4 regions of the Paenibacillus sp. FSL R7-0179 genome follow, and region 4 is predicted to be linked to each of the others. Evidence: riboswitches for the same ligand, from Rfam matches in the RefSeq annotation. Region 4 holds a riboswitch; each other region holds the start of a gene.

Region 1 (2,202 bases), 3.2 Mb from region 4:
CCGCCTCCAGCCGCTGCTGTTCATAGACCTTCAGACCACGGGCGCGCATCCCGGCACGAATCTCCCGCAGATCGGCAGAAGCGGCATGGACGGCCCTCTGGATCACCTCCAGATAAGGCGCGGGCGTGCGCAGCTCTGAGGATATAGCAGAAGCATCGCGCTCAAAGGCGGATAGTATAAGCGGCAGCAAAATATAGGATTTGACCAGCAGGTTATCCTGACTCTCTGCTCTATGCATCTCTCTCAACCCCTCGAAGAGAACGTATATTCGCATTGTAACTCATTTTTCAAAAAATAATCAATGGGTTTAATAAATTACTCAAATAATGTGATTTTTTTCGCAATAAAATAAAACGAATTATTATATATTAAAATTGAAATAATAAAGATTGAAAAATAAATCAGCTCAAAGGAGAATGGCAATGAGTCATGAAGGAAGTCTCCGCCGTGGTTTGGTATTCGGGATTATTCTAAGTGTTCCGCTCTGGGTATCGATGATTGGCTGGGTTCAGCTGTTCGGGTCTGCCTAGGCGACATTTTTATTCAAAATATATGAATTCTATTAGCAGGTGTCGTCCTTATGGGCGGCACTTTTTTTCAGTTGAGATGCCTATAAATAGGTAAAATTGCTTTGAACAGGAGCAGATGATGAGTGGAGCTGGGCTGAGGGTGATGAAATAGGACAAATGCATCAAATTTTAATAATATAAATTGATACAATTGTAGGGAGAAGAGATAAACGGCTACAGCCGATTCTCTGATTTCTCGACTTTTTTCGTCAGCAGATAAACAAGAGACTCGCCCGTTAAGCCTTATGGTACAAGGGTTCAATAAGAAATCATTGCGAAAATAATTTCAAAAAATATACTGGGAATGGATTGACAATAGGGTGGGGGAGCGGATAAACTAAAATTAGTACAAAAGTAACAAATGTCATAGACTCAACCATGAATTTACATAAGCGAATCTCAATTTCATACCGAAATCATGTACAAACGCAAACCGTATCGAAAGAACGGGACGCAAAGTCAGGAATCTACTGTCTCTAAAGTTGAGGCTAGGGTCGTCCGGCCGCCGTGAAGCTAACCCTTCGTGGCGGTCTTTTTGTTGTTATAGTCGCGTGACAGATTCATAGAATAGTAACTAGGAGGTGTGGACTATTGAAAAAAAGAGTACGTAAAACAGCCGCCATCATTATGGCGGGCCTATTGACTTTATCCAGTGCCTTTACATGGGGGACGGATGTTAGAGCAGCTTCAGGGGTGCCGTATACGCCAACACCGGTTTTAGGAGTTGCAGGGAATTTTAATGCTTTTATTTTCGGGGATTTTGTGCAAGGCAATGATCAGATTGAAGGCCGCCTGGCAGCGGCAGGGAACATTACCCTCACCGGAGGTTACGGAGTAGCCAGAGCATACAGGGATGCTGCTCCGACGGATGTACTTGTGGCCGGTAAGGATTTTGTACATTCGGGCAGCGGAGAGATCTATGGAAATGTGGTATTTGGGAATAGCTTTACAGCCAATGAGCCTAGTGTCAGCATTAAAGGCGGGAAGAAAAATGCCAGCCCGATTGATTTTGCAGCCGAGCAGCAGATGCTGATCTCCCGATCCACAGAGTATGGAGCCTTAGCCGGCACGAATGAGATTGGCGATAATCATTATGGGCAGCTTACAATCAATGCACCGGATGCCTTCAATGTCGTTCATCTGGATGCCGCTACTCTGGCAAAAACGAATTACATCCAATTCAATATTGCCCCGAACGCAACGTTGATTATTAATATTAGCGGGTCTACAGTCAATGTGCCAAGTTTTGCAATGAATAATGGCAGGGCCAGTCAAGTATTGTTCAACTTTTACGAGGCTTCTGAGGTGAATATCGAGTATACGTCCTTCTACGGGACGATTCTCGCACCCAGAGCGGATATTCATTATAAGGGAGCAGAGCTGTACGGGACCCTGATTGCAAAATCTTTTAGCGGTGGTGTTGAGATGCACCTTGGAATGTACGAGGGAGAGGGGCCGCCGCCGAGTCCGACGCCGACCGTAACGCCGACACCCACAGTGACACCAACACCAACGCCAACGCCAACACCGACAGTGACACCAACACCAACGCCAACACCGACAGTGACACCAACACCGACTCCAACTGTGAAGCCTACACCGACTATAAAACCTTCACCTACACCTGTGTGCA
Region 2 (2,202 bases), 2.3 Mb from region 4:
ACAATAATGTCGCCTGCGAACATAACGTCGCCCGCAGGCTCAGTCATCTCTCTGGTCAGCAGACAGACCGGAGGGAAGTCGCAGATCCGGACGCTGCCGCTTCCTCCGCAGATGCGGGGTCTGCCTGTGCGGTTGGCTACGATATTACCGCAGGGAAGGAGCTTGGCGTGATTACCGGCAGCGAAGTAGATATCCTGCGGCGGGGGAGGGGGCAGGACCCTTCCGTCTGTGCCGAGGCCGGGAATGCCTTCCTCCGGCGGCAGCTTGCGGGCGAAGACTTCACCTGCATAGGTGAAGGGGGCTCCCGGGAAACGGAGATACTCCAAGGGTTCCGCGGGCTTCTGAGCGGGGGCTTCCTGCCCCCCAAGCATTCTGTTCCCCTCCAGTGTATGCTCCGGCAGCTGGAATTCCAGCCGGGCCTCCTTGCCGGGCAGCGGGGCTCTTCCTTCAGCGATACATACGGGAAGATATGTAGGATTCGTAAGCTCCGCGTACAGGGCGGAAATGTTCAGGCTCTGCAGAATGAAACGGTTGTCCAGTGAGGAAATAATCTGTTCTATGGTGAGCGTGGACAGCAGCACCGCCGGGTTGGGCTGGGCACGGACGACCGTCTCGAAGGCGGCGGGACAGTTGACCAGATTCCAGGCGTACTTCTCTGCACGATATAAAGTGAAGTGGACCTTGAGCTTGTCAGGCGATACGGTGATTTCATACTGCGGCTTCTCGCAGATCTCCCAGGTAATATAATCTGCCTTGGTCACCTCAGTTGGCTCTGTAACGGTCTTCCAGTTGATCTTCAGGACAACAGGGTGGATCGCAGAAATACGGGCGGGAGCGCCTCCGGGGAGCGGGGGAGTAATGAATATCTGGTTGTCCTGCACGAGGATAATTCCATTCTTATCTCCAGTTGTCCCGTCAGAAGCTCGGCCCTCCACAGAGAATGAATCCAGGAGACCTTTACGTTCAAGCATCAGGGACTCTACGAATTCATATCGGCTTGGTTCGATATCCTGCTGCGGCATGGTTGTAACCTCACTTTTTCGTATGATCAATGGCAATTCGTACAGAAAAAGAACATCATCAAGCCCGGAAGTCTTATCTTCCTCCTGAACAGCTGGCTTAAGTGGTCTCTATTGGCAGCCTGGCAACCGTAAACGCGGATTCCGGCGTTCTTAGGCCCATAGCTTTGCGTCCTGCCCTTTCGGGGAGTTTGCCTTTAGAAATAGATCAATGATATACATCCTGTAGAGGCGATGAATTGTGATCGACTGCAATCGACAAAAAGAATCATAAATAGTTCTTATGCGTCATTAACTTCTGCAAACAAGCTTAATTCTAGTACTTAAAGAGCTATTTTTCAACTATATTATGCCTATTTATCAAAAAACTCGAAATATGCAGCTCTATTTCGACAAAAAAACTGGTTTCCCAGCGCTTACAGCTTATGGAAGGGGAATAGGAGAGGGATTGTGGGTATTCAACGGTTGGGACATCCTGGGCTTAGCAAAACCCGGAGTGTTCCTTTTTAATAAGCAGTATTGTGAGTGAATATGTTATGTATGTGTTAGTTATGTAAATTAACACAAACATTCAATGCATTATTTCGTAATAAAACCGAAGACATCCCAAATTCATTATAATATAATCTAACTCATACCAAGGAAACGCGAATTGATGTTAACAAATATAACGTTAATAGAGATGACGGCATCAGGAGAGGAGCATAAACCATGCAAATTGCAGCAACACCTTACATCTGGCCTTATGACGGGGCGTTGGACCCGGCGAAGACAGCGCTGATGATTATCGACATGCAGACGGATTTTTGCGGCAAGGGCGGTTACGTCGAGAGAATGGGCTATGACCTCTCATTAACAGCGCGGGCGATTCAGCCCATTCAGCGCCTGCTGGCCCGTATCCGGGACATCGAAGGGTTCACCGTGATTCATACCCGCGAGGGGCATAAGCCGGATCTGTCGGATCTGCCGGCGAACAAGCGGTGGCGAAGCCGCCAGATCGGGGCTGAGATCGGCTCCGATGGACCGGCGGGACGAATCCTCGTACGGGGGGAACGCGGCTGGCAGATCATCGAGGAGCTGGCGCCTATTGCCGGAGAGTACATTATAGACAAGCCGGGCAAAGGCAGCTTTTATGCAACGGACCTGGACCTGATCTTGAAGAATAAAGGAATTACCCATCTGA
Region 3 (2,202 bases), 3.4 Mb from region 4:
GCAGCAGAAGCTGCTGGAAGAGGCCGAACAGGCTTATAGTGAAATCGTTCCTTCGGCTACCGCTCCTGCCAGCCAGGATCTGAGCAAGCCTTATGCGGAAGTCACCCAGCTGCTGGCGGAAGAGTCTGGTGCAGAAGAGCCGGTACCCACTACAGCGCCCGAGATTGAAGTTGGAGGCAAGATCACCGCCATTATTGAAATCGACAAAATCGATCTGAAGCTTCCTGTACTGGAGGGCGCCACCAAGACCAATATGAAGCATGCTGCGGCGCATATGAAGGAGACGGCTCCGATTGGCGCGGTAGGCAATGCAGCGATTGCGGCACACCGGTCAAGAACGGCAGGGCGGCTGTTCAACAGACTGGATGAGGTCGGTAAAGGGGATACCATTACTGTTATTACAAGCGGCCAGGAATACAAGTATGTTGTATATAATGTATCTATTGTAGAGCCTACCGATATTTCGGTGCTGAAGGGAAAGGATGATGATAAGATTCTGACTCTTATTACCTGTGATCCGCTTGTCAACCCGACCCACAGACTTATCATTCATGCCAAGCTGACCTGAATCTATCAAGACAAGGCGATAAAGGTCGAAAAAAACATAAAATTTTAGTATATTTGTGGTGGAATCTAGCATTTTGGGTCTTGATAATAGATAGAGGTATGGTAAAATAGAACTATCAAAAGCTAATACACGATAACGGCAAACCTATCGAAAGGTAGGGACGCAAAGCTACAGGGCCTTCCCGTCATGGATGGCAGCCAGCTACCGAATGAAGAGGCTTTTTTTGTTTGTTTTAATTCAGAATCTGTCATTATGTGGTAGTAGATTGGACAGATAAAGCTTATACGATAACGGCAAACCTATCGAAAGGTAGGGACGCAAAGCTAAAGGGCCTTCCCGTAAGAATGGCAGCCAGCTACCGAAAGGAGTTTTATCCATGAAAAAGTTTTATTTAATGCTGATTACACTTTTTGTGATCGTCACTTCCGTGCAGACAGGCACTGCTCAAGCCGCTAATGCAGATTCAGGCTGGTTAAATGTTGGACAACTTGATCAAGGGGTCATCGGGGTTTCGTACGACGTTCCTAAGGACAAGAAGATGAAGCTCATGATTACCAAGGACAATAACAGCTATACTTACAACTTATACACCTCCAAGCCGAACGAGACGTTCCCGCTGCAACAAGGTAATGGCTCTTATAAGGTTTCCGTTCTCGAGAATACTACCGGCAACAAATATAAAGTGCTATCTTCCGAGACTGTATCTCTCTCCATGAGCAATGTGAATGCCGTATATTTGAGCTCCGTACAGAATGTAAAGTGGAGTTCTTCCGATAAATCCGTTCAAAAGGCAGCCCAGCTTACAAAGGGTCTGACTACAGATGCAGACAAAGTTAAGGCTATCTACAATTACATCGTAACTAATGTGAAATATGATTACTCTTTGGCTAACAGCGTAAGCACAGATTATATTCCGAACAACGATAACACGCTTGCTACCAACAAAGGGATCTGCTACGATTACGCATCCTTGTTCGCTACTATGCTCCGCAGTGAAGGGATTCCAACCAAATTGGTTATGGGGAATACAAGCTATGTAACTTCATACCATGCCTGGAACGAAGTGTTCCTGAACGGCAAATGGGTAACGATTGATACTACAGTTGATGCAGGTCTGGGCAAGAACACAGCATCAACAGAACTGGTCAAATCAGCAAGCAAATATACTGCAGCGAAATTCTACTAAAAATAGCTGTGAACTATAGCATTACCTGAGAATAACCCGCTTAATGATTAAGCGGGTTATTTTTATTTATATAAAGGTTGCTTTTTAATAGAAGGATAGGTTATTATAAATAAGCGTTGTTGGAGCGGCAAAGGAAATGAGAGATTACTTAAATAAGTGATTTCGAAAATAAAGCTTGCATTGCTCGGAAGAACGTGATATATTATAAGAGTTGCTGGTGACGCGGTAATCGCCGCTGACAACGAGCTTGATCTTTGAAAACTGAACAACGAGTGAGTATCTGGAGATCACTTCGGTGAGATCCAAAATTAGAGAATGTAACAATTCTCGTCAGATGTTTCAAAATGAGCAATCGCTCTTTCTAAATACCAATTTGGAGAGTTTGATCCTGGCTCAGGACGAACGCTGGCGGCGTGCCTAATACATGCAAGTCGAGCGGAGTCTGAGA
Region 4 (2,202 bases):
TGAAGCTGCCCGTGCAGGTGAGCATGGCCGCGGGTTCGCAGTTGTTGCCCAGGAGGTCCGCAAGCTGGCCGAGGAATCCACCGCTTCCACCAAAGAGGTGTTCGGACTGGTCCGCAGCATTGAAGCGGATATCAAGCAGGCCATCGATAATATCGCCATTAACGAAGAGGTCGTTCAGGTACAGAATGAAATGATAACGGAAACGGCTAACATCTTTGCTCAAATTGTGCATAGTGTCCAATACATAACCGAGCAGATCGCTTCCTTCTCCGCAGAGAGTGACCTTATGCTGGAGAGCGCGCTCAAGATCTCCGGCGCGATCGAGAATATCTCAGCCATCACCCAGGAGACCGCCGCAGGGACCGAAGAGGTATCTGCCGCAATGAACGAACAGATTCACGCGCTGCAATCCGTGGCTGAGGAGACAGAGAAGATGACCTCCGCCGTCTTTAATCTGCAAAAAACGATTCATATTTTCAAATTCTAGCTTCGGTACAAAGAGACACGCCTGCGGGATTTTCTGCGGGTGGTGTCTCTTTTTCTCTGGCTAAACTAAGATTGTTATGTAATATTCACAAATTGTTGAAATTGTGCATAAGGGTAAAAAGCATGCTTTGCACTTCTTTACTATAGTCGTTCTATTGTCTTAGCTTGTCTATAAGCCAACATCTCACCTGTCCATTACTTAAGTCCTATCATCGAATCTTTAAGTGCTGTATATCTAGTGAATTCTTAACATTTTGCAGTAACTCAGGATTGCAATAAGTCTTTGTACTTACTATTAATAATAATAGCCCAGAATTCTCATTTGCATTTTAAGACTTTAGTCTTCCAGGGACAACCATTTTCAAAAGTTTGAAATTCCAAATATTCAGCCCTTTTTATTCCTGAATATTCGGCAAATTCCGAGTTTCTTCTCACAGGGGTTATTGACAAAAGAGCAGCAAGGAATATATTGTAAAGGAAAATTCTCCACAGATTGATTTATAACCGCATACCGGCAAAATTCACCGAAAGGGAATGACGCAAAGCCATGGATCTACAGTCTCATTTCTAAAGTGGGATCATGACAGCCAGGTTGCTGAAAAACTGTGAACGCCTTAGGTTTCGCGTTTGATTATGGTGATTCGTGCAACAGACCTGTGCTCCAATGTTGAGTACAGGTTTTCTATTGCTGACTTATACAAATAACAACATGCGGGGTGGATGTTCTGAAGACAGTTGCAGATTATATGGCGGAAGCTTTACGTAATTTGGGAGTCACTCATTCTTTTGGTATCATAGGCAAGTCTATTTGCCCCATCGCTTTGAAAATGGTCGACTATGGCATAGAGTTCATCCCCGGCCGGCACGAATCCAGCTCCGGCTTCGCCGCCGGCGGTTACGCTCTTAAGACCGGCAGCCTCGGGGTAGCCTTCGGCACCTCCGGTCCGGGCGGAACGAATCTGCTCACCGCAGCAGCGCATGCCAAGGCCAATAATCTTCCCGTCCTCTTCATCACCGGCCATCAGTCCATCAAGGAGCTGGGCATTCCCCAATGTCAGGATTCCACTTCCTATCTGGCTGATTTGGCGGATATGTTCCGGCCGGCCACCCTCTTCAGCAAGCTCGTAGAACGCGGCGATCACTTCAGCACGATTTTCAACCATGCCCTATCCATCGCCCTCGGTGACCGGAAAGGTCCGGTCCATCTCTGCATTCCGTTTGATGTGCAGACAGAGCGGCTCGCGGAATGCCGGATTGTTCTGCCGCAGCGCGAGGGACTGGTCAGTTATCAGAACTATGACCGGGTCATCTCGGCGATTAATCAATCCGCCCGCCCTCTGATCATTGCCGGTAAAGGCGTTAACCGCTCCGGGGCGCATCAGGAACTGGTGCAGTTGGCCGAAACCTTCAACATTCCTGTAGTCACCTCTCCAGGCGGCAAAGGCGCCATAGCTTATGATCACCCTCTCTATCACGGTCCTGTCGGTGTTGGAGGCTCGTCGCACGGCGATGAATTGCTGAACAACAGCGACCTGTTCATTGTTCTGGGCTCCCGTCTCAGCGACATGACCATCTGCAACCTGAAGCCGGAGAATCATCCGCAACAGCTGATTCAGTTCGACGTAGATCCAACCTTTGTCGGCAAAATCCTCACCTCGTCCACCATCGCTGTCGGCGGAGACTTAAGGGACAACCTGGCGCTGTATCTTCAGAAGC

The links. Region 4 has a riboswitch for cyclic di-GMP ahead of MKX63_RS16130 (thiamine pyrophosphate-binding protein). Riboswitches for the same ligand answer to the same signal wherever they lie in the genome.
Region 1: it holds a riboswitch for cyclic di-GMP, as region 4 does, so the genes downstream of both, MKX63_RS01935 (choice-of-anchor A family protein) here and MKX63_RS16130 (thiamine pyrophosphate-binding protein) in region 4, are expected to answer to the same signal.
Region 2: it holds a riboswitch for cyclic di-GMP, as region 4 does, so the genes downstream of both, MKX63_RS06230 (flagellar assembly protein A) here and MKX63_RS16130 (thiamine pyrophosphate-binding protein) in region 4, are expected to answer to the same signal.
Region 3: it holds a riboswitch for cyclic di-GMP, as region 4 does, so the genes downstream of both, MKX63_RS01115 (transglutaminase-like domain-containing protein) here and MKX63_RS16130 (thiamine pyrophosphate-binding protein) in region 4, are expected to answer to the same signal.

The regions. Positions count from the first base shown of each region.
Region 1 covers NZ_JBBOCC010000001.1:461,862-464,063, reverse strand. The annotation lists gene MKX63_RS01940 (hypothetical protein) at 1-238, opposite strand, end outside; cyclic di-GMP riboswitch class I at 987-1,079, shown strand; gene MKX63_RS01935 (choice-of-anchor A family protein) at 1,161-2,202, shown strand, end outside.
Region 2 covers NZ_JBBOCC010000001.1:1,402,390-1,404,591, forward strand. The annotation lists gene MKX63_RS06230 (flagellar assembly protein A) at 1-1,052, opposite strand, end outside; cyclic di-GMP riboswitch class I at 1,133-1,225, opposite strand; gene biuH (biuret amidohydrolase) at 1,731-2,202, shown strand, end outside.
Region 3 covers NZ_JBBOCC010000001.1:269,108-271,309, reverse strand. The annotation lists gene MKX63_RS01120 (class D sortase) at 1-568, shown strand, start outside; cyclic di-GMP riboswitch class I at 696-777, shown strand; cyclic di-GMP riboswitch class I at 851-931, shown strand; gene MKX63_RS01115 (transglutaminase-like domain-containing protein) at 945-1,754, shown strand; rRNA gene MKX63_RS01110 (16S ribosomal RNA) at 2,125-2,202, shown strand, end outside.
Region 4 covers NZ_JBBOCC010000001.1:3,676,289-3,678,490, reverse strand. The annotation lists gene MKX63_RS16135 (methyl-accepting chemotaxis protein) at 1-487, shown strand, start outside; cyclic di-GMP riboswitch class I at 990-1,086, shown strand; gene MKX63_RS16130 (thiamine pyrophosphate-binding protein) at 1,203-2,202, shown strand, end outside.